Regions from separate parts of the Streptomyces hamibioticus genome, predicted to be linked through region 2. Evidence: riboswitches for the same ligand, from Rfam matches in the RefSeq annotation. Region 2 holds a riboswitch; the other holds the start of a gene.
What was found. A riboswitch is a leader RNA that binds a small molecule or an ion and turns the genes downstream of it on or off. The one in region 2 is predicted to bind thiamine pyrophosphate.
Positions count from the first base shown of each region.

Region 1: another riboswitch for thiamine pyrophosphate. It lies ahead of ACLGIH_RS09140 (thiamine ABC transporter substrate-binding protein); the one in region 2 lies ahead of thiO (glycine oxidase ThiO).

Region 1 is NZ_JBKKQY010000001.1:2,073,662-2,084,027, reverse strand. It holds gene ACLGIH_RS09175 (murein hydrolase activator EnvC family protein) at 1-400, opposite strand, end outside; gene rpsB (30S ribosomal protein S2) at 875-1,798, shown strand; gene tsf (translation elongation factor Ts) at 1,962-2,798, shown strand; gene pyrH (UMP kinase) at 2,997-3,755, shown strand; gene frr (ribosome recycling factor) at 3,897-4,454, shown strand; gene ACLGIH_RS09150 (phosphatidate cytidylyltransferase) at 4,454-5,617, shown strand; gene rlmN (dual-specificity RNA methyltransferase RlmN) at 6,003-7,109, shown strand; TPP riboswitch at 7,169-7,274, shown strand; gene ACLGIH_RS09140 (thiamine ABC transporter substrate-binding protein) at 7,401-8,438, shown strand; gene ACLGIH_RS09135 (ABC transporter permease) at 8,477-10,078, shown strand; gene ACLGIH_RS09130 (ABC transporter ATP-binding protein) at 10,117-10,366, shown strand, end outside.
Region 2 is NZ_JBKKQY010000001.1:5,592,712-5,603,077, forward strand. It holds gene ACLGIH_RS25355 (sulfite oxidase-like oxidoreductase) at 1-583, shown strand, start outside; gene ACLGIH_RS25360 (deoxyribonuclease IV) at 609-1,487, opposite strand; gene pknB (Stk1 family PASTA domain-containing Ser/Thr kinase) at 1,675-3,606, opposite strand; gene ACLGIH_RS25370 (thiazole synthase) at 3,956-4,750, opposite strand; gene thiS (sulfur carrier protein ThiS) at 4,754-4,981, opposite strand; gene thiO (glycine oxidase ThiO) at 4,978-6,180, opposite strand; TPP riboswitch at 6,178-6,289, opposite strand; gene ACLGIH_RS25385 (avidin-fold protein) at 6,341-6,691, shown strand; gene ACLGIH_RS25390 (NAD(P)/FAD-dependent oxidoreductase) at 6,724-7,974, shown strand; gene ACLGIH_RS25395 (Rv2175c family DNA-binding protein) at 8,161-8,526, shown strand; gene thiE (thiamine phosphate synthase) at 8,770-9,426, shown strand; gene metF (methylenetetrahydrofolate reductase [NAD(P)H]) at 9,546-10,366, shown strand, end outside.

The sequences.
Region 1 (10,366 bases), 3.5 Mb from region 2:
CCGCCGTCGGACAGTGCGTCCCCGTCGCCTCCACCGAGCCGACCACCTCCCCGGCCGCCACCTCGTCGCCCTTCGCCACGGACGCCCTCACCGGGCCGTACGTCGTCCGCAGCGGCGGGTCGCCCGTGCCCGACAACTCCACCGAGACGACGCCCCGCCCCGCCACCCGGCCCGCGAACGACACCCGACCCGCCGCCACCGCTCGTACCGGCGTGCCGGGCGGGGCCGCCAGGTCGACGCCGCGGTGGCCCCGGCCGTACCGGGTGGCCGGAGGGTCCCAGCCGCGCAGAACCGCCGGCCGGGTGCCCACCGGCCAGGCACGGCCGACGGCCGGCACCGCCGGTCCGGGAGACCCGTCGCCGACGACGGCCACGGTCGCAGTCCCCGTTGCTGCCGCCATCCCCGTCGCCGTAATCGCCCCCGTCGCCGCCACCCCCGTCGCCGGCGCCACCGCCCTCGCCGCAGTCGCGCCCGTTACTGTCGCCGCCCCCGTCGCCGTGCCCGTCCCCGGGGCCCGGGGCGGGTCCGGGGACAGGCCCAGCCCCAGCCCCAGCACCACGATCAGCCACCCGTACGCCCTCGCGCATCGCCTCGCTCGCATGCGAGAACCGTCCCGCACCCGGACGCCGGGCCGCCGTGACCTGTGGAGAACCCACCGGTTGTGGACGGCGGCGTCACCCGGTGCCCCGCGGGTCCCGTACACTTCTGATGGCGACCCGGGCGACCGGGTCGACTTCGCACGCCCCGATACGACGCCGCACTCCGGCCCGTATCAGCGCCCCTCGGTCCCTCGTGGCACGGCGCACCGCGGGCGTCAGGCGCGGGAGCCGTCCGGCTTCCGCGGCACAACCGAGAAATTCAAGGAGATACGGCCATGGCCGTCGTCACGATGCGGGAGCTGCTGGAGAGCGGCGTCCACTTCGGTCACCAGACCCGCCGTTGGAACCCGAAGATGAAGCGCTTCATCTTCACCGAGCGCAACGGCATCTACATCATCGACCTGCTCCAGTCGCTGTCGTACATCGACCGCGCCTACGAGTTCGTCAAGGAGACCGTCGCCCACGGCGGCACGGTCATGTTCGTCGGCACGAAGAAGCAGGCGCAGGAGGCCATCGCCGAGCAGGCCACCCGCGTCGGCATGCCCTACGTCAACCAGCGCTGGCTGGGCGGCATGCTCACCAACTTCTCGACCGTCTACAAGCGTCTGCAGCGCCTCAAGGAGCTCGAGCAGATCGACTTCGAGGACGTGGCCGCCTCCGGCCTCACCAAGAAGGAGCTGCTGGTCCTCTCCCGCGAGAAGGCCAAGCTGGAGAAGACCCTCGGCGGTATCCGCGAGATGCAGAAGGTGCCCAGCGCCGTCTGGATCGTGGACACCAAGAAGGAGCACATCGCGGTCGGCGAGGCCCGGAAGCTCAACATTCCGGTCGTCGCCATCCTCGACACCAACTGCGACCCCGACGAGGTCGACTACAAGATCCCGGGCAACGACGACGCCATCCGCTCCGTCACTCTGCTCACCCGTGTGATCGCCGACGCCGTCGCCGAGGGCCTCATCGCCCGTTCCGGCGCTGCCGAGGGCAAGGGTGAGAAAGCCGCCGGCGAGCCGCTCGCCGAGTGGGAGCGCGACCTGCTCGAGGGCGAGAAGAAGGCCGAGTCCGAGGCCGCCGCTCCGGCCGCCGCCGAGGCGGAGAAGCCGGCCGAGAAGCCCGCCGAGGCCCCGGCCGACGAGGCCCCGGCCACCGAGGCTCCGGCCGACGAGGCCCCGGCCGCCCCGGCCGCCGAGGGCGAGCAGGCCTGACCGTCACCTCAGCGTCAGCGATGACGGCGGGAGCGGGTGACATGAAGCCCGCTCCCGCCGTTCACCCGTAGGTCAGCGGCGCGTCGGAGATCCACCGTCGGATGTGGATCGCAGCACCCGCAGATCTTGGAACCTCCAGACTTCGAGAAAGATTCACAGACTCATGGCGAACTACACCGCCGCCGACGTCAAGAAGCTCCGCGAGCTCACGGGCGCCGGCATGATGGACTGCAAGAAGGCGCTGGACGAGGCCGAGGGCAACGTCGACAAGGCCGTCGAGGCGCTCCGTATCAAGGGCCAGAAGGGCGTCGCCAAGCGCGAGGGCCGCTCCGCGGAGAACGGCGCGGTCGTCTCGATCATCGCCGACGACAACTCCTCCGGCGTCCTCGTCGAGCTGAAGTGCGAGACGGACTTCGTCGCCAAGGGCGACAAGTTCCAGGCCGTGGCCAAGACCATCGCCGAGCACGTCGCCAAGGCCGCCCCGGCCGACCTGGAGGCCCTGCTCGCCTCCGAGATCGAGCCCGGCAAGACCGTCCAGGCGTACGTCGACGAGGCCAACGCCAACCTCGGCGAGAAGATCGTCCTGGACCGCTTCGCGCAGTTCGCCGACGGCTACGTCACCGCGTACATGCACCGCACGATGCCCGACCTGCCGCCGCAGATCGGTGTCCTCGTCGAGCTGGACAAGCCGAACGCCGAGGTCGCCAAGGGCGTCGCCCAGCACATCGCCGCCTTCGCGCCGCAGTACCTCTCCAAGGAGGACGTCCCGGCCGAGGTCGTCGAGAAGGAGCGTCGCATCGCCGAGGAGACCACCCGCGCGGAGGGCAAGCCCGAGGCCGCCCTGCCGAAGATCGTCGAGGGTCGCGTCAACGGCTTCTTCAAGGACGCCACGCTGCTCGGCCAGCCGTACGCGCTGGACAACAAGAAGTCCGTCCAGAAGGTGCTGGACGAGGCCGGTGTCACCCTGAAGCGCTTCACGCGCATCAAGGTCGGCATCTGAGTCCGTACCGCGACGGACGCACGACCCCGGTAGGGTCGACAGCAGTCGTCCGTGTTGCGCGCGTATGCCGTCGCGCACGCGCGCGTGGCGGACGACAGCAGATCTGACGAGGAGGCCATTGCCGCGCAAGGGTTGCGAACCACCCCCGGCAATGGCCTTCTTCGTGTGTGTGACCCACGTAAAAGAGGCGAGATCTCCATGACCACCAAGGCCGAGAAGAGCGACGACGGCAAAGTACGCGGCCGGTTTCTGCTGAAGCTGTCCGGAGAGGCCTTCTCCGGCGGCGGGGGCCTGGGCGTCGACCCCGACGTGGTGCACGCCATCGCGCGCGAGATCGCGGCCGTCGTCCGGGACGGCGCGCAGATCGCCATCGTCATCGGCGGCGGCAACTTCTTCCGCGGCGCGGAACTCCAGGTGCGCGGCATGGACCGCGCCCGCTCCGACTACATGGGCATGCTCGGCACCGTGATGAACTGCCTCGCCCTCCAGGACTTCCTGGAGAAGGAGGGCGTGGACTGCCGTGTGCAGACCGCCATCACCATGGGACAGGTCGCCGAGCCCTACATCCCGCTGCGCGCCGTGCGCCACCTGGAGAAGGGCCGCGTGGTCATCTTCGGCGCCGGTATGGGCATGCCGTACTTCTCCACCGACACCACCGCCGCCCAGCGCGCTCTGGAGATCGACGCCGAGGCGCTGCTCATGGGCAAGAACGGGGTGGACGGGGTCTATGACTCCGACCCGAAGACCAACCCGGACGCCGTGAAGTTCGACGCGCTCGGCTACGGCGAGGTCATCACCCGCGACCTGAAGGTCGCCGACGCCACCGCCGTCACCCTCTGCCGCGACAACAAGCTCCCCATCGTGGTCTTCGAACTCCTGAAGGAGGGCAATATCGCCCGCGCCGTCAAGGGTGAGAAGATCGGCACGCTTGTGGGTGACCAGGGCAGCCGGGCCTGACCGGATGACCACGGAGCCCGGCCGGGGGATGGACAATGTCCTGCCGGTCGGGAACCGTGCAGGAAGAAGACGCGACGCAGCCGGCCGCCGCCCCGACAAGGAACCGCAGCCGGGCCTACTCAAGACACGCAGGAGCAAGTGGTGATCGAAGAGACCCTCCTCGAGGCCGAGGAGAAGATGGAGAAGGCCGTCGTGGTCGCCAAGGAGGACTTCGCCGCGATCCGCACCGGCCGTGCGCACCCGGCGATGTTCAACAAGATCGTGGCCGACTACTACGGCGCGCTGACGCCGATCAACCAGCTGGCCTCGTTCTCCGTGCCCGAGCCGCGCATGGCCGTGGTCACGCCCTTCGACAAGAGCGCGCTGCGCAACATCGAGCAGGCGATCCGCGACTCCGACCTGGGCGTCAACCCGAGCAACGACGGCAACATCATCCGCGTGGTGTTCCCCGAGCTGACCGAGGAACGGCGCCGGGAGTACATCAAGGTCGCCAAGGGCAAGGGCGAGGACGCCAAGGTGTCCATCCGCTCCGTGCGCCGCAAGGCCAAGGACGCCATCGACAAGCTGATCAAGGACGGCGAGGTCGGCGAGGACGAGGGCCGCCGTGCGGAGAAGGAGCTCGACGACACCACCGCGAAGTACGTCGCCCAGGTGGACGAGCTCCTGAAGCACAAGGAAGCGGAGCTGCTCGAGGTCTGATGAACGACTCTTCCTGGGGCGCGCCGCCACCAGCCGGGTACTGGGGGACCGACGGTCAGGCATCTGGCCAGGGGTATGTCCAGGGGGTCGCCCCGGCGGGTCCCGCGTACGATGCGTACATCGCGCAGCACACTCGCCCCATGCCCATCGTGCCCGGCGTACCCGAAGACGGCGGAGACCAGGATGACGACCGGGGGGCCGCCCGGCTGAGCGGCCCTCTGTTCCGAGACGAGACGTTCCACGACGACACCTCGCCGGCGCAGCCGTACCCGGCGGCGCCGCAGAAACCGGAGCCCATGCCCGACGCCTCGCAGCCGGCGCCCGCGCCGCAGCCGGCGCCGCAGAAGAAGAGCGCGGGGCGCGATCTGGGCGCCGCGATAGGGGTCGGTGTCGGACTCGGCGTGGTGATCGTCGCGTCGCTGTTCGTCGTCAAGGCCGTGTTCGTCGGCGTGATCGCGGTCGCGGTCGTGGTGGGCCTGTGGGAGCTGACCAAGCGGCTCCAGGAGCGCAAGGACATCAAGGCACCGCTGGTCCCGCTCGCGCTCGGCGGCGCGGCGATGGTGGTCGCCGGGTATGTGCGGGGCGCCGAGGGGGCGTGGGTCGCCATGGCGCTCACGGCGCTGGCGGTGCTGGTCTGGCGGATGACCGAACCGCCGGAGAACTACCTGAGAGATGTCACGGCGGGCCTCTTCGCGGCGTTCTACGTGCCGTTCCTCGCCACGTTCGTCGCCCTGATGCTGACCGCGGACGACGGACCGTGGCGGGTGCTGACCTTCCTGCTGCTGACCGTGGTCAGCGACACGGGCGCGTACGCCGTGGGCTGGCGCTTCGGCCGGACCAAGCTCGCCCCGCGCATCAGCCCCGGCAAGACCCGCGAGGGCCTGCTCGGCGCGGTCGCCTTCGCGATGGCCGTGGGCGCGCTGTGCATGCAGTTCCTGATCGACGACGGCGCCTGGTGGCAGGGCCTGCTCCTCGGCCTCGCGGTCGCGGCCAGCGCCACACTCGGTGACCTCGGCGAGTCGATGATCAAGCGCGACCTGGGCATCAAGGACATGGGCACGCTGCTGCCGGGGCACGGCGGCATCATGGACCGCCTGGACTCGCTGCTGCCGACGGCTCCGGTGGTGTGGCTGCTGCTGGTCATCTTCGTCGGCTCGGGCTGACGCCCGGCCGCCGTCTTCCGGCGCAGGCCGCCGCCCACGAGGCGCGGGCCTGCGCCGTAGCCGTGGTAGGGGGCGTGACTGTGGTGAGGGCGCAGCCGTAGCGCCGGGAAGCAGGCGGAGTACGCGGGAGCAGGCCAAGCGCGGGGGAGTGCATGACCGGGGGACCGAGGAGCCGGACGTGGCCGTGCGACTGGCGCGGAACGCCGGTCCCGCAACCACGCCGACGCTGGCGCAGGCTGCGGTACTGCGGCCCGGCGCACCGGCGCAGGAACCGGATCGTGCGAACCGTCCTCGACTTCCTGGACAGCATCTCACCGTGATGCGCGCCTCCGGGCACCGGCGACCGGGCGGGGCCGCGGAATCGATCTGCGACACTGGTTGAGTCATGCCTAAGCCCGGAGAACTCACTTTCGTCGCCCCGCGCGGAGCCAAGAAGCCGCCGCGGCATCTCGCCGACCTCACGCCCGCCGAGCGCAAGGAGGCGGTCGCCGCTGTCGGTGAGAAGCCGTTTCGTGCCAAGCAGCTCTCGCAGCACTACTTCGCGCGGTACGCGCACGACCCGGAGCAGTGGACGGACATCCCGTCCGGTTCCCGGTCCCGGCTCCAGGAGGCGCTGCTTCCGGATCTGATGACGGTCGTCCGGCATCTGTCGACCGACCAGGGCACCACCCGCAAGACGCTGTGGAAGCTGTTCGACGGCACGCTCGTCGAGTCCGTGCTGATGCGCTACCCGGACCGGGTGACCATGTGCATCAGTTCGCAGGCCGGCTGCGGGATGAACTGCCCGTTCTGCGCCACCGGGCAGGCGGGCCTGGACCGCAACCTGTCCACCGCCGAGATCGTGCACCAGATCGTCGACGGCATGCGGGCGCTCAGGGACGGGGAGGTCCCCGGCGGTCCGGCGCGGCTGAGCAACATCGTGTTCATGGGCATGGGCGAGCCGCTCGCCAACTACAACCGCGTCGTCGGCGCCATCCGCCGGCTCACCGACCCCGAGCCCGACGGCGTCGGGCTGTCCCAGCGCGGCATCACGGTGTCGACGGTCGGCCTGGTCCCGGCCATCCACCGGTTCGCCGACGAGGGCTTCAAGTGCCGTCTGGCCATCTCGCTGCACGCGCCCGACGACGAGCTGCGCGACACCCTCGTCCCGGTGAACACCCGGTGGAAGGTCCGGGAGGTGCTGGACGCCGGTTTCGAGTACAGCGCCAGGTCCGGCCGGCGGCTGTCCATCGAGTACGCGCTGATCCGGGACATCAACGACCAGGCCTGGCGGGGTGACCGGCTCGGGCGGCTGCTCAAGGGCAGGCCGGTGCACGTCAACCTGATCCCGCTCAACCCCACGCCCGGCTCCAAGTGGACCGCCTCGCGCCCCGAGGACGAAAAGGCGTTCGTCGAGGCCATCGCCGCCCATGGTGTGCCGGTGACGATCCGGGACACCCGTGGCCAGGAGATCGACGGGGCGTGTGGTCAGCTCGCCGCGAGCGAGCGGTAATCTGACCGTCGTAAGAACACCTTCACAACTTCATACTGCTGACATCGTCATATCCCACGCAATTCCGACAGGGGAGCGCCACAGCGCTGAGAGTGCGGCACCGGCCGCAGACCCTCCGAACCTGGCCCAGGTCATTCTGGGTAGGGAGATCGGTCATCACTCGAGCTGTTGCGCCCTGCCCGGAACTCCACCAGGGGCTTCCGGGCAGGGCCGCGTCTTCTCCTGGTCACCCAGGAGGAATCAGTGAGCAACACCACCAGGCGCGTCGCCGCGGCGGTCGCCGCATTCGGCATGGCCGGCGGCCTCGCCGCGTGCGGTTCGTCCGAGGACGGCGGGCAGGCATCCGGCGACACCAAGACCGTGACCCTCGTCAGCCACGACTCGTGGGCCGCGTCGAAGGACGTAATCGCCGACTTCGAGAAGGCCTCCGGCTACAAGGTCCGGGTCCTGGAGGACGGCGACGCCGGGCAGGCCGTCAACAAGGCGATCCTGACCAAGGACAACCCCCAGGGCGACGTCTTCTTCGGCGTCGACAACACACTGCTCTCGCGGGCCCTGGACAACGGCCTGTTCCAGCCGTACGAGGCCAAGGGCCTCGACCGGATCGACGCGTCCTTCAAGATCGACGGCAAGCACCGGGTCACGCCCGTCGACTACGGCGACATCTGCGTCAACTACGACAAGGCGTACTTCAGCAAGCACAAGCTGACCCCGCCCGACTCCCTCGACGACCTGACCGAGCCGCAGTACAAGAACCTGCTCGTCACCGAGAACGCCGCCACCTCCTCTCCGGGGCTCGGCTTCCTGCTCGGGACGGTGGCCGAGTACGGGGACGACGGTTGGCAGGGCTACTGGAAGAAGCTCGAGGCCAACGGTGTGAAGGTCGTCGACGGCTGGGAGCAGGCCTACAACGAGGAGTTCTCCGGCTCGGCCGGCGGCAAGCAGGCCGGCGGCGACCGCCCGCTCGTCGTCTCCTACGCCTCCTCCCCGCCTGTCGAGGTGATCTACGCCGACCCCAAGCCGGACACCGCCCCCACGGGTGTCGCGACCGGCACCTGCTTCCGGCAGACCGAGTTCGCCGGGCTGCTGAGCAACGCGAAGAACCCCGGGGGCGGCAAGGCGCTCATCGACTTCCTGATCAGCCGGAAGTTCCAGGAGGACCTGCCGCTGAACATGTTCGTCCACCCGGTGCTGGACGACGCGAAGCTGCCCGCCGAGTTCAAGAAGTTCGCGCCGGCCGTCGACGAACCCCGGACCATGGACCCGGCGAGGATCGCCGACCACCGTGACGAGTGGGTCAAGTCGTGGACGTCGCTCGTACTGAAGTAGTCACCCGCCGCGGGGGGAACGCGGCGCGGCTCGCCCTCATGGCCGGGCCCGTCGCGTTCTTCGCGGTCTTCTTCGCCTACCCGGTCGCCGCGATCGTCGCGCGCGGCCTCAGGGCCGACGGCCTCTGGCACCTCGGCCGGATCGGCGAGGTGCTGACCCGGCCCGGCATCCGGGACGTGCTGTGGTTCACCACCTGGCAGGCCCTGGCCTCCACCGCGCTGACCCTGCTGATCGCCCTGCCCGGCGCCTACGTCTTCGCCCGCCTGGACTTCCCCGGCAAGCAGGTGCTGCGGGCCATGGTCACCGTGCCGTTCGTGCTGCCGACGGTCGTCGTCGGTACGGCCTTCCTGGCGCTGGTCGGGCGCGGCGGACTCCTCGACGACCTGTGGGGCCTGCGGCTGGACACCACCGTGTGGGCCATCCTGCTGGCGCACGTCTTCTTCAACTACGCCGTCGTCGTCCGCACCGTCGGCGGCCTGTGGTCGCAGCTCGACCCCCGGCAGGAGGATGCGGCCCGGATGCTGGGCGCGTCTCCGCTGCGGGCCTGGCGGAGGGTCACGCTGCCCGCGCTGGCGCCCGCCGTGGCGGCCGCCGCGCTGATGGTGTTCCTGTTCACCTTCACCTCCTTCGGCATCGTCCAGATCCTCGGCGGGCCCACCTTCGCCACCCTGGAAGTGGAGATCTACCGGCAGACCTCGCAGATCTTCGACCTGTCCACGGCCGCCGTGCTGACTCTGATCCAGTTCGCCGCGGTCGCCGCGATCCTCGCCGTGCACGCCTGGACCGTACGGCGGCGGGAGAGCGCCCTGAAGCTGGTGGACGCGGCCGTCGCCGCCCGCCGGCCGCGCGGGAGCGGGCAGTGGGCGCTGCTGGCCGGGGTCCTGGTCACCGTCGCCCTGCTGCTCCTGCTGCCGCTCGCGGTACTGGTCGAGCGGTCCCTGGCCGCGCCCGGCCTCGGCTACTACCGGGCGCTGACCCGTGAGGACGGCGGCGCCTTCCTGGTGCCGCCGATCGAGGCGGTCGGCAACTCGCTCCAGTACGCCGTCGCCGCCACCGCCATCGCCGTGGCGGTCGGCTCGCTGGCCGCCGCCGCGCTGGCCCGCCGGGACGCCGGCCGCCTGGTGCGCGGCTTCGACGCGCTGCTGATGCTGCCGCTCGGGGTGTCCGCGGTGACGGTCGGCTTCGGGTTCCTGATCGCCCTCGACGAGCCGCCGCTGGACCTGCGGTCCTCCTGGATCCTGGTGCCGCTCGCGCAGGCACTGGTCGGTGTCCCGTTCGTGGTGCGGACCATGCTGCCGGTGCTGCGGGCGGTGGACGTCCGGCTGCGGGAGGCGGCGGCCGTGCTGGGGGCGTCGCCCTGGCGGGTCTGGCGGGAGGTCGACCTGCCGCTGGTGCGGCGGGCGCTGCTGATCGCCGCCGGGTTCGCGTTCGCCGTCTCGCTCGGTGAATTCGGGGCGACCGTGTTCATCGCGCGGCCCGACAACCCGACGCTGCCGGTCGCCGTGGCGCGGCTGCTGGGCCGTCCCGGAGACCTGAACTACGGCCAGGCGATGGCCCTTTCGACGATTCTGATGCTGGTGTGCGCCGTGGCGCTGCTCGTCCTGGAGCGGCTGCGGACCGACCGGAGCGGGGAGTTCTAGACATGCGGCCAGACGCGCTGCCGGACGAGCGGCCGGACATGCGGCCGAGCCTGCTCGGCCTCGAGGGCGCCACCGTCCGCTTCGGCGGGCGGGCGGTGCTGGACGCCGTCGACCTCGGCGTCGCCGAGCACGAGGTCGTGTGCGTGCTGGGGCCCAGCGGCAGCGGCAAGTCCACGCTGCTGCGGGCGGTGGCCGGGCTCCAGCCGCTGGACGCCGGGCGGGTGCTGCTCGACGGCCGGGACCAGACGGGCGTGCCCGCGCACCGGCGCGAGGTCGGGCTGATGTTCC
Region 2 (10,366 bases):
CCCGCCGGGGCAGCGGCTGCAGCGCGGCTGGCCCGTCACGCATTACGGGCCGGTCCCCAAGTTCCGCCCGGAGCGCTGGGAGTTCCGGGTCTTCGGCGCCACCGCCGACGGCGAGAAGCACAGCTGGGACCACGAGGAGTTCACGGCCCTGCCGTACACCACCGTCGTGGCCGACCTGCACTGCGTCACGAAGTTCAGCATGCTCGGTTCCGAGTGGGGCGGCATCCCGGCCACCACGATCCTCGACCTCGCCCCGCCCGCGCCCGCCGTCACCCATGTGATGGTGTGGGCGGAGTACGGATTCAGCTCCAACCTCCGGCTGTCCGACTTCGCCGCCGAGCGCACCCTGTTCGCCACCCACAAGGACGGCGAGCTGCTCACCGCCGAGCACGGCTTTCCGCTCCGGCTGATCGTCCCCCACCTGTACGCCTGGAAGGGCCCGAAGTGGGTCCGCGGCGTCGAGTACATGACCGCCGACCGCCGCGGCTTCTGGGAGGAGCGCGGCTACCACAACATCGGCGATCCATGGCGGGAGCAGCGCTACTCCTACCAGGAGGAGCCCGGGGACGGCCCCGAACTCTGAGCGGGCTCTCCCTCGGGGGAGCCGGTCAGCCGTCGCGCAGCTTCTTCAGCCGCTCCACGTCCCCCGCGTGCCCCTCCTTGCCGCCCGGCGTCTCGATGACCAGCGGTACGCCCGCGGTCGCCGGGTGCGTCATCAGCTCCCGGAACGGGTCCTCGCCGATGTGTCCGGCGCCGATGTTCGCGTGCCGGTCCTTGTGCGCTCCGGCGACGTCCTTGGAGTCGTTGGCGTGGATCAGCTTCAGCCGGCCCTCACCGACCGTGTCCACGAGCAGGTCCAGCGTCCGGTGCATGCCGTCCGGCCCGGCCAGGTCGTGCCCGGCCGCGAAGACGTGGCAGGTGTCCAGGCACACGCCCAGTTTCGGATGGGCGTCCAGCGCCTCGAAGTACGGCCCGAAGTCCCAGGTGCGGGAGCAGAGGGAAGCGCCCTGCCCGGCGGTCGACTCCAGCAGCACGTACGGGTCGTCGTCACGGGTCAGCTCGTCCAGCAGCGGCAGCATGTGCTCGCGCACCTGCTGCAGCGCCACCTCCCGCGCCCGGCCGCCGGTCGCGCTGCCCGTGTGCACCACGACACCGAGCGCGCCGATCGCACGGCCGCGCCGCAGCGAGTGCCGCAGCGACTCCACCGACCGCTCCACGGTCGCCTCCGTGTGCGAGCCGAAGTTGATCAGGTACGGCGCGTGCACGTACGCGGGGATCGACTCCTCCGCGCAGGCCGCGCGGAACGCCTCGTCCTGTCGCGGGTTGCCCACCGGGGTGGCCCAGCCGCGCGGGTTGGCGACGAAGACCTGGACCGCCTCCGCCTTCAGGTCACGGGCGTAGGGCAGCCCCACGGAGTGCAGCCCGCCGGCCACGGGCACATGGGCGCCGACCGGGTTGCGGGAGGGGCCGGAATGTTGCGTGTTCACCCGTCCAGGGTGTCATGCGGACGGCGCTGCTCCGTCAACGGATGGCCCGGCTCCGTCAGCGGCCGGGCGCCACTCCACCGGCGCCCTGGCCCGACTGCGTCGGCGGCCGCGGCCCGCTCCGCCGGCATCCCGGGCCGGCTCCGTCATCGGGCGGGTCCGGCTCCGTCCGCGGCCGGGCCCGGCTCCCTCACCGGATGGTGATGGTGATCGTCGAGCCCTTCGGGGCCGTGTCCCCGCCCGCCACGGACTGCTTCTTGACCGTGTCGCCGAACAGCCCGAGCAGCCCCCGGTCCTCCTTGACCCGGAACCCGGCCTCCTCCAGCTCCTGCCGGGCGTCGTCGACGCTGTCACCGACCACGTCCGGGACCTCGATCATCTCCGGGCCCTTGGACAGCGTCAGCGTCACCGTGTCGCCCTCGGCGGCCCGGCTGCCGCTGTCCGGCGTCTGCCGGGCGACCTGCCCCGCGTCGTGCTCGGAGTTGATCCGCTCGGCCGCGGTCTTCACCTTCAGACCGGCGTCCGCCAGCTCGGCCCTGGCGTCGTCGAGGTCGTCCCCGGTGACGTCCGGCACGTCGATCGGCCGGCCCTTGCTGACGGTGAGCGCGACCGCCGACCCCGCGCGCACCTCGGTGCCCTGCTTCGGGTCCGTGGAGATCACGAACCCCTGGGGGACGTCCTCGCTGAACGCGCGGTTGATCATGCCCGGCTCCAGTCCGTCCTGCTTGAGCAGGGACCGGGCCCGGTCCAGCTTGTAGCCCGCCAGATCGGGCAGCTTCACCGTCTCCGGGCCGTCGGAGATGGTGAGCGACACGGAGTCGTTGCTGCGGATGCGGGAGCCCGCCTCCGGGTCGGTGCGCATCACGGAGCCGCGCCGCACCGTGTCGCTGTAGGCGTGCTCGACCTTGCCCACGTCCAGCCCGGCCTCCGCCAGCCGGTCCCGGGCCTGCGCCTCGGTCTTCTCCAGCAGCGGCGGGACCTTGGTGAACTGCCCGGAGTTGATGTACCAGACGCCGGCGCCCACGCCCAGCACCAGCAGCACGGCCACGACGATCGCCATGGGACCGCGCGGTACGGCCGAGCGGCGGCGGGGCGGAGGCGGCGGCGGGGTCCGGAACCGGCTGGTGCGGTCGAGACCGTCGCCCTCCGCCCCGTCCTCCTCCCGGACGGGCAGCGGCCGGGGCACGGTCAGCGCGCGCGGGATCACGCTGGTGCGGTCCTCGGCGTTGTCGTGCTCCGCGGTCAGTGCCTGCGGCGGCACCGCGTCGAGCTGGTCGTCGCCGAGCCGTGCGCGGGCGTCGCGGGCCTGCGCGAGCAGCGCCACCGCGTCGTGCGGGCGGATCTCCGGATTGCGCGCGGTCGCCGAGGCGACCAGCTCGTCCAGTTCGTACGCCGTCCCCGGCACGGCGGCCGAGGGCGGCGGCACATCCTCATGGAGGTGCTGGTAGAGCACCTGGGCGGGGGAGTCCCCGCCGTGCGGCCTGCCGCCGGTCAGCATCTCGTACAGCACCACGCCGCACGCGTACACGTCGACCCGGGGATCGGCGGTGCCGTGCTCGATCTGCTCGGGCGCGAGGTAGGAGACGGTGCCGAGGACGGAGCCGGTCGTGTTGGTGACGGTGTCCACGGCCCGGACGAGACCGAAGTCGGCGACCTTGACCCGGCCGTCGTCCCCGATCAGCACGTTCTCCGGCTTCATGTCCCGGTGCACGAATCCGGCGCGGTGGGCGGCGCCGAGCGCGGCCAGCACCGGCTCCAGGATGTCCAGCGCGGCCCGCGGCTGCAGCGCCCCGCGCTCGCGCAGCACGTCACGCAGGGTGCAGCCGGAGACGTACTCCATGGCCAGGTAGACGTACGCCCCGTCGGTCCCCTGGTCGAAGACCTGCACGACATTGGGGTGGGCGAGCCGGGCCACCGACTTGGCCTCGCGGATGAACCGCTCGACGAAGGAGGCGTCGGCCGCGAGCGTCGGGTGCATCACCTTCAGCGCGAGCACGCGGTCCAGGCGGGTGTCCACGGCCCGGTAGACCGTGGCCATCCCGCCGACCGCGATCCGCGCGTCGACGCGGTACCGCCCGTCGAGCACCTGCCCGACCAGAGGGTCCTGAAGGGTCGTGTCCACGCAGGTGAGTGTACGAGCCGCCAAGGACACCCCGCCGCCCCGAAGCCGATCACCCCCACGACTGCAGCGCACCTGTGACGCACCCCACGCAGACGGGCCACGCACGGAGATGGGCCCCGCAGGGAACGCGCCCCGCAGGGAACGCGTCCGCACACGGAGCCGCCCCACTCACGGAAACGGGCCCATGCACGGAAACGGGCCCCCGCAGGGAACGCGTCCGCGCACGGAGCCGCACCCACCCACGGAAAGCCGCCGACGGTGCTCGGCCCCCACGGGCGAGGCCCACCTCCTGCCCGACTGGAAACGGGTGGTGCGTGGGCGGGCGGACCAAACGGAAGAACCGCGCCGCTCAGAACGCGGGCCGCTCAGGATCCAACCGGGCCAGCCCCTCCCCGGGAGAGGACGCCGCCGCAAAGTGCCGCCGCGGAATCCGCCCGGCCAGCCGGGCCAGCCGCCCCGCCTCCACGGCACTCCGCATGGCGGCGGCCATGAGCACCGGCTCCTGAGCACGGGTGACCGCCGAGGCCAGCATCACCCCCGCGCACCCCAGCTCCATCGCCAACGCCGCGTCCGACGCCGTACCGGCCCCCGCGTCCAGAATCACCGGCACGCGCGCGTGCTCGACGATCAGCTGGAAGTTGTGCGGGTTCCGGATCCCGAGCCCGGACCCGATCGGCGACCCCAACGGCATGACCGCGGCGCACCCCACGTCCTCCAGCTTCCGCGCCAGCACCGGATCGTCGTTCGTGTACGGCAGCACCGTGAACCCGTCGTCGACCAGCGTCTCCGCCGCCTCCAGCAGCTCGATCGGGTCCGGCAGCAGGGTCCGCTCGTCGGCGATGACCTCCAGCTTGATCAGGTCGGTGCCCAGGGCCTCGCGCGCGAGGCGGGCGGTGAGCACCGCCTCCCCGGCGGTGTAGCACCCCGCCGTGTTCGGCAGCACCCGGATGCCGAGCTTCTCCAGCACCGACAGCACCGACCCGTGCACGGTCGGGTTCACCCGCCGCATGGCGACCGTGGTCAGCTCCGTCCCGGAGGCCACCAGCGACCGCTCCAGCACGTCGAGGCTGGGCGCCCCGCCCGTGCCCATGATCAGTCGGGACGTGAACGACGTACCTCCGAGGACGAAAGGATCGTCGGCCATGGGTCAGCCTCCCTGGACGGCGGTGAGGACTTCGACGCGGTCGCCCTCGGCCAGCGTGGTGGACGCCCATCGCGCGCGCGGGACGACGGTTTCGTTGAGTGCGGCCGCCACGCCGGACGGCGCCTCGGTGAGGGTCCTCACCAGGGCGTCGAGTGCGGTGCCGGGAGCCACCTGACGCGGCTCCCCGTTGACCGAGACGGTGACCGGGGTCTTCGTGACCGGGGTGTTCATGCCGACTGCTCCGTGAGTGCGGGGGCGGCGTCGAAGCGCCGCGGGGTGAAGGGGCGGGCCTCTTCGGGAAGCTCGCCCGTGGCCAGGACGTGCGCCATGGCGTCACCGGTGACCGGCGTGAGCAGCACGCCGTTGCGGTAGTGGCCGGTGGCCAGCAGCAGGCCGTCCAGCGCGGTCGGGCCGAGCATCGGCGCGTTGTCCGGGGAGCCGGGGCGCAGCCCCGCCCGGACCTCCGTGAAGGGCAGCTCGGTGAGGCCCGGGACCAGCTCGTGGGCGTCCCGCAGCAGCTCGTACACGCCCCCAGCGGTGACCGTGGTGTCCCAGCCCATCTCCTCGCTGGTCGCGCCGATGACCAGTTCGCCGTCCTCCCGGGGCACCAGATAGACGTGGTTGCCGCGGACCACGGCGCGCACGGTCCGGTTCAGCAGCGGCGCCGGGTGACGCGGCATCGTCAGCCGCACCACCTGCCCCTTCACGGGCCGCACCGGCGGCAGGACGTCCTCCGGGACGCCCGCCAGCCGCCCGCTGAGGCTGCCCGCGGCCAGCACCGTCCGCCCGGCCGCCAGCTCGGTGCCGTCGGCCGTGACGACCCCGGTGGCCCGGTCCCCGGTGACCGTGAGCCGCTCGGCCCGCACCCGGTGGAAGACCACACCCGCCCGCTCACAGGCGGTCACCAGCGCGCGGGCGAGGCGCCGCGGGTCGATCTGGTGGTCGCCGTCCACCCGCAGCCCCCCGCGCACGCCCGGCGCGAGCATCGGCTCCAGGCGTCGGCAGTCGCGCCCCGACAGCCACTCGGAGCCCAGGCCGGACTGCATCTGGAAGGCATGCAGTTCCCGCAGGTGGGCTCGGTCGTCGGCGTCGAGCGCGACGGCCAGCGTGCCGCACGCCCGGTAGCCGAGGTCCTGGCCGGTGGCGTCGCTCAGCTCGGCCGCGAACTGCGGATAGCGACGGGCCGAGGCGAGGTTCAGGGCGAGCAGGGTCTGCTCGCCGTAGTGCAGTTCCGTGACGGCGGCCAGCATCCCGGCCGCCACCTGGGCGGCCCCGCCGCCCGGCTCGGGATCCACCACGGCGGTGCCGAGCCCGCGCTGCGCGGACCGCCAAGCCGTGACCAGACCGATGATCCCGCCCCCGATGACGAGGACGTCCGACGTGCCCGCGCTACCGGTGGTACCCGTGGGCGGCGTGCCTGTGGGCGACATGGGTGTCCAGCCCCTCCCTTCGCCGGCATGACCCGGATCAGGTTCGTACGGTCGGAGGCCGCCAGCCTCCCTCTCAGCCCGGTGCGTCCGGGCTCCCGCGAGTGCCTTACGTTGGCCACCCTAACTGTCGTCATCCGCGTCTGTAAGGGAGCATCCGCCGGTGGCACGTTCGCTCGACGGTCTCGTCCTCACCCCGGTCGCCGACCAGGCGCCCGGTCAGGTGGGCACGCACACCCGGTTCACCTACCACGAGAAGGACGGCGAGATCTGGGCCGAGTACGCCGGCGGCGACGTCGTGCGCGGTCATCTGGTGGGCACGCGCGAGGGCGACCGGCTCGACTTCCGGTACGTGCAGCTCAGGACCGACGGCACCACGGCGTCCGGGCACTGCGTGTCGACGGTCGTCGAGCTGCCGGACGGGCGCGTGCGGCTGGAGGAGAGCTGGGAGTGGGAGTCGCGGCCGGGGCGCGGCACCAGCGTTGTGGAGCAGGTCACGGCGCACGACCACTGACTGACAACTCGTCAGGTGTCTATGGTGATCAGGTGAGCGAGCAGACGCAGGAACGGGCGCGGGAACGCGGCGCGCCGCCGGGGCACGTGGTCGTGGTCGGCGCAGGGATGGCCGGTGTGCAGACGGCGGTCGCCCTGCGCGAACAGGGGTTCGCCGGCACGGTGACGCTGATCGGCGCCGAACCCCACCAGCCGTACGACCGGCCGCCGCTGTCCAAGGCGGTGCTGCTGGGCACGGCCGAGGGCTCCGCCTTCGACGTGGACTTCGAGGCGCTCGGCATCCAGGTGCGCCTCGGCTGCGAGGCGCTCGGCCTGCGCCCCGACGCGCACGTCCTCGACACCTCCGCGGGACCCGTCCCGTACGACGTCCTCGTCCTGGCGACCGGCGCCGAACCGATTCGGCTGCCCGGCACCGAGGGCGTGCCCGGCGTCCATCTGCTGCGCACCCTGGACGACGCCGAGCGGCTGCGCCCGGTGCTGGTCCGGCAGCACGACATCGTGGTCGTCGGCGCCGGCTGGATCGGCGCGGAGTTCGCCACCGCGGCGCGCGAGGCGGGCTGTGCGGTGACCGTCGTGGAGGCCGCCGACCGGCCGCTCGCAGGGGCGCTGCCCGCCGAGGTGGCCGCCCCGATGACCGCCTGGTACGCCGACGCCGGCGCCGATCTGCGCACCCGCGCGCGCGTGGAGCGCGTCGAGCCCGGCGCGGTCGTCCTCGACGACGGCACGCGCGTGGCGGCCGGCGCGGTCGTCGTCGGCATCGGCGCCCGGCCCGCCACGGCCTGGCTGGCCGGCACCGGCATCGAGCTGGGCACGCACGGCGAGGTCGTGGCCGACGACCGGCTGCGCACCTGCCTGCCCGACGTGTACGCGGTCGGCGACTGCGCCTCCTTCCCCTCCGGCCGCTACGGCGAGCGGCTGCTGGTGCACCACTGGGACAACGCCCTCCAGGGACCGCGCACGGTGGCCGCCAACATCCTGGGCGCGGCCACCGGTGAGACACCGGCGGTCTACGACCCGGTGCCGTACTTCTGGTCGGAGCAGTTCGGGCGCTTCGTCCAGTACGCCGGTCACCACACGTCGGCCGACGCCACGCTGTGGCGCGGCGATCCGTCGGGGCCCGCCTGGACCGTCTGCTGGCTGCGCGAGGGCCGCCTGATCGCCCTGCTGGCCGTGGGCCGTCCCCGGGACCTGGCCCAGGGCAGGCGGCTGATCGAGTCCGGTGCGCGGATGGACCCGCGGCTGCTCGCCGACCCGGCCAGGCCGCTGAAGGCGGCGACGGCGTAGCGCGTGCCCCGCCGGGTGGTCCGCCGGGCGGCCCGCCAGGTGAACCACCGGACGATCCACCGGCTGATCCACCGGACGATCCACCGGCTGATCCACCGGGTGCCGGGGACGCCGGGGACTCACCCGTCCGCCCATGTCGGACGGGTCCGGCTTCCGACTGTCAGTGCCAGATGGCAGGCTGGAGGCGTGACCGAGATTGACGCAAAGATCGATGCTCTCGTGCCTGCCTGGCTCACCCTCCCCGACATCGCCGAGATGCTCGGCGTCGAGGTGACCCGCGTGCGGCAGCTGGTCAAGGAGGGCCAGCTCATCGCCGTACGCCGGGGGGAGAACAGGGCGCTGCACGTCCCCGCCGCCTTCATCGACGGGGACAAGGTGGTCAAGGGCCTGTCCGGGACCCTGACGCTGCTGCGGGACGACGGCTTCACGGACGAAGAGATGCTGGAGTGGCTCTTCACCCCCGACCCCTCCCTGCCCGGCACCCCCGCGCAGGCGCTGAGCGAGAATCGCGGCACGGAGGTGAAGCGCCGGGCCCAGGCGCTCGCCGTCTGACCCGGCATACCGACCGGCGTACGGGCCGCGGCCGGCCGGGGCCGCGGCCGCGGTGAACCGCGGCCCGTACGCCGCCGACAGCGGGCACGCCCGCATGTCACCGACAACGGCCCGGAGCCTCCGGTCCGGCATGGAAAGCGGCCGGAGCATCCGGTCCTCACCGACAACGGCCCGGAGCTTCCGGTCCGCCACCGGCACCGACCGGCTCGTCCGGTCCGCCACGACAACGGGGGACACCCACGCATGGCCGACACCGCAGTCACCGCCCGCGCCCGGCTCGCCGACGCCCGGCTCTACCTGTGCACGGACGCCCGCAGGCGCCAGGGCGACCTGCCCGAGTTCCTGGACGCGGTGCTGGCCGGCGGCGTGGACATCGTGCAGCTGCGCGACAAGGGCATGGAGGCGGCCGAGGAACTGGCGCACCTGGAGGTCTTCGCCGAGGCCTGCGCCCGGCACGGCAAGCTCCTCGCCGTCAACGACCGGGCGGACGTCGCCCACGCCGCCCGCGCCGACGTGCTGCACCTGGGCCAGGGCGACCTGCCCGTACCCGCCGCGCGCGCGATCCTCGGCGACGACGTCCTGATCGGCCGCTCCACGCACGCCGACTCCGAGGCCGCCGCGGCCGCCGCCCAGGAGGGCGTGGACTACTTCTGCACGGGCCCCTGCTGGCCGACCCCCACCAAGCCCGGCCGCCACGCACCCGGCCTGGACCTGGTGCGCCACACGGCCGCGCTGGGCACGGACCGGCCCTGGTTCGCCATCGGCGGCATCGACCTCGGCAACCTCGACCAGGTCCTCGACGCCGGTGCCCGACGCGCGGTCGTGGTCCGGGCGATCACCGAGGCCGACGACCCCGGTGCGGCGGCGGCGGAGTTCGCCAAGCGGCTGCGCCAGGCCTAGGCCGCTCTCCGCGTCCGCAGAGTCCCGCGACTGTCCAAGGGATGGACGGAAAATCGACAATACGGACAAAATGCCTGCGTCTGGTTGGGGGACCGACAAGCCCTGGCTAACCTGCCCGTATGGCCCTCGGAACCGCATCCACCAGGACTGATCGCGCACGCACCGTCCGCGACATGCTCGCGACCGGCAAGACGACGTACTCGTTCGAGTTCTGGGCGCCCAAGACGGAGAAGGGCGAGCGGAACCTGTGGAACGCGCTCCGCAGGGTCGAGGCGGTGGCTCCCAGTTTCGTCTCCGTGACGTACGGCGCGGGCGGCTCGACACGCGCGGGCACGGTGCGGGCGACCGAGCAGATCGCCGCCGACACCACGCTCACGCCGGTCGCCCACCTCACCGCCGTGAACCACTCCGTCGCCGAGCTGCGCAACATCATCGGCCAGTACGCCGACGCGGGCATCCGCAACATGCTCGCCGTGCGCGGCGACCCGCCCGGCGACCCCATGGGCGACTGGGTCCCGCACCCGCAGGGCCTGACCTACGCCGCGGACCTGGTCCGTCTCATCAAGGAGTCGGGCGACTTCTGCGTGGGCGTGGCGGCCTTCCCGGAGATGCACCCGCGCTCCAGCGACTGGGACACGGACGTGGCGCACTTCGTCGACAAGTGCCGGGCCGGCGCCGACTACGCGATCACGCAGATGTTCTTCCACCCCGAGCCGTACCTGCGCCTGCGCGACAAGGTCGCCGCGGCCTGCTGCGAGACCCCGGTGATCCCGGAGGTCATGCCGGTGACCAGCGTGAAAATGCTGGAACGGTTGCCAAAGCTCAGTAACGCTTCGTTCCCGCCCGAGCTGAAAGAGCGGATCCTCGCAGCGAAGGACGATCCGGCGGCGGTACGCTCCCTTGGGATCGAGTTCGCCACGGAGTTCTGCGCGAGACTGCT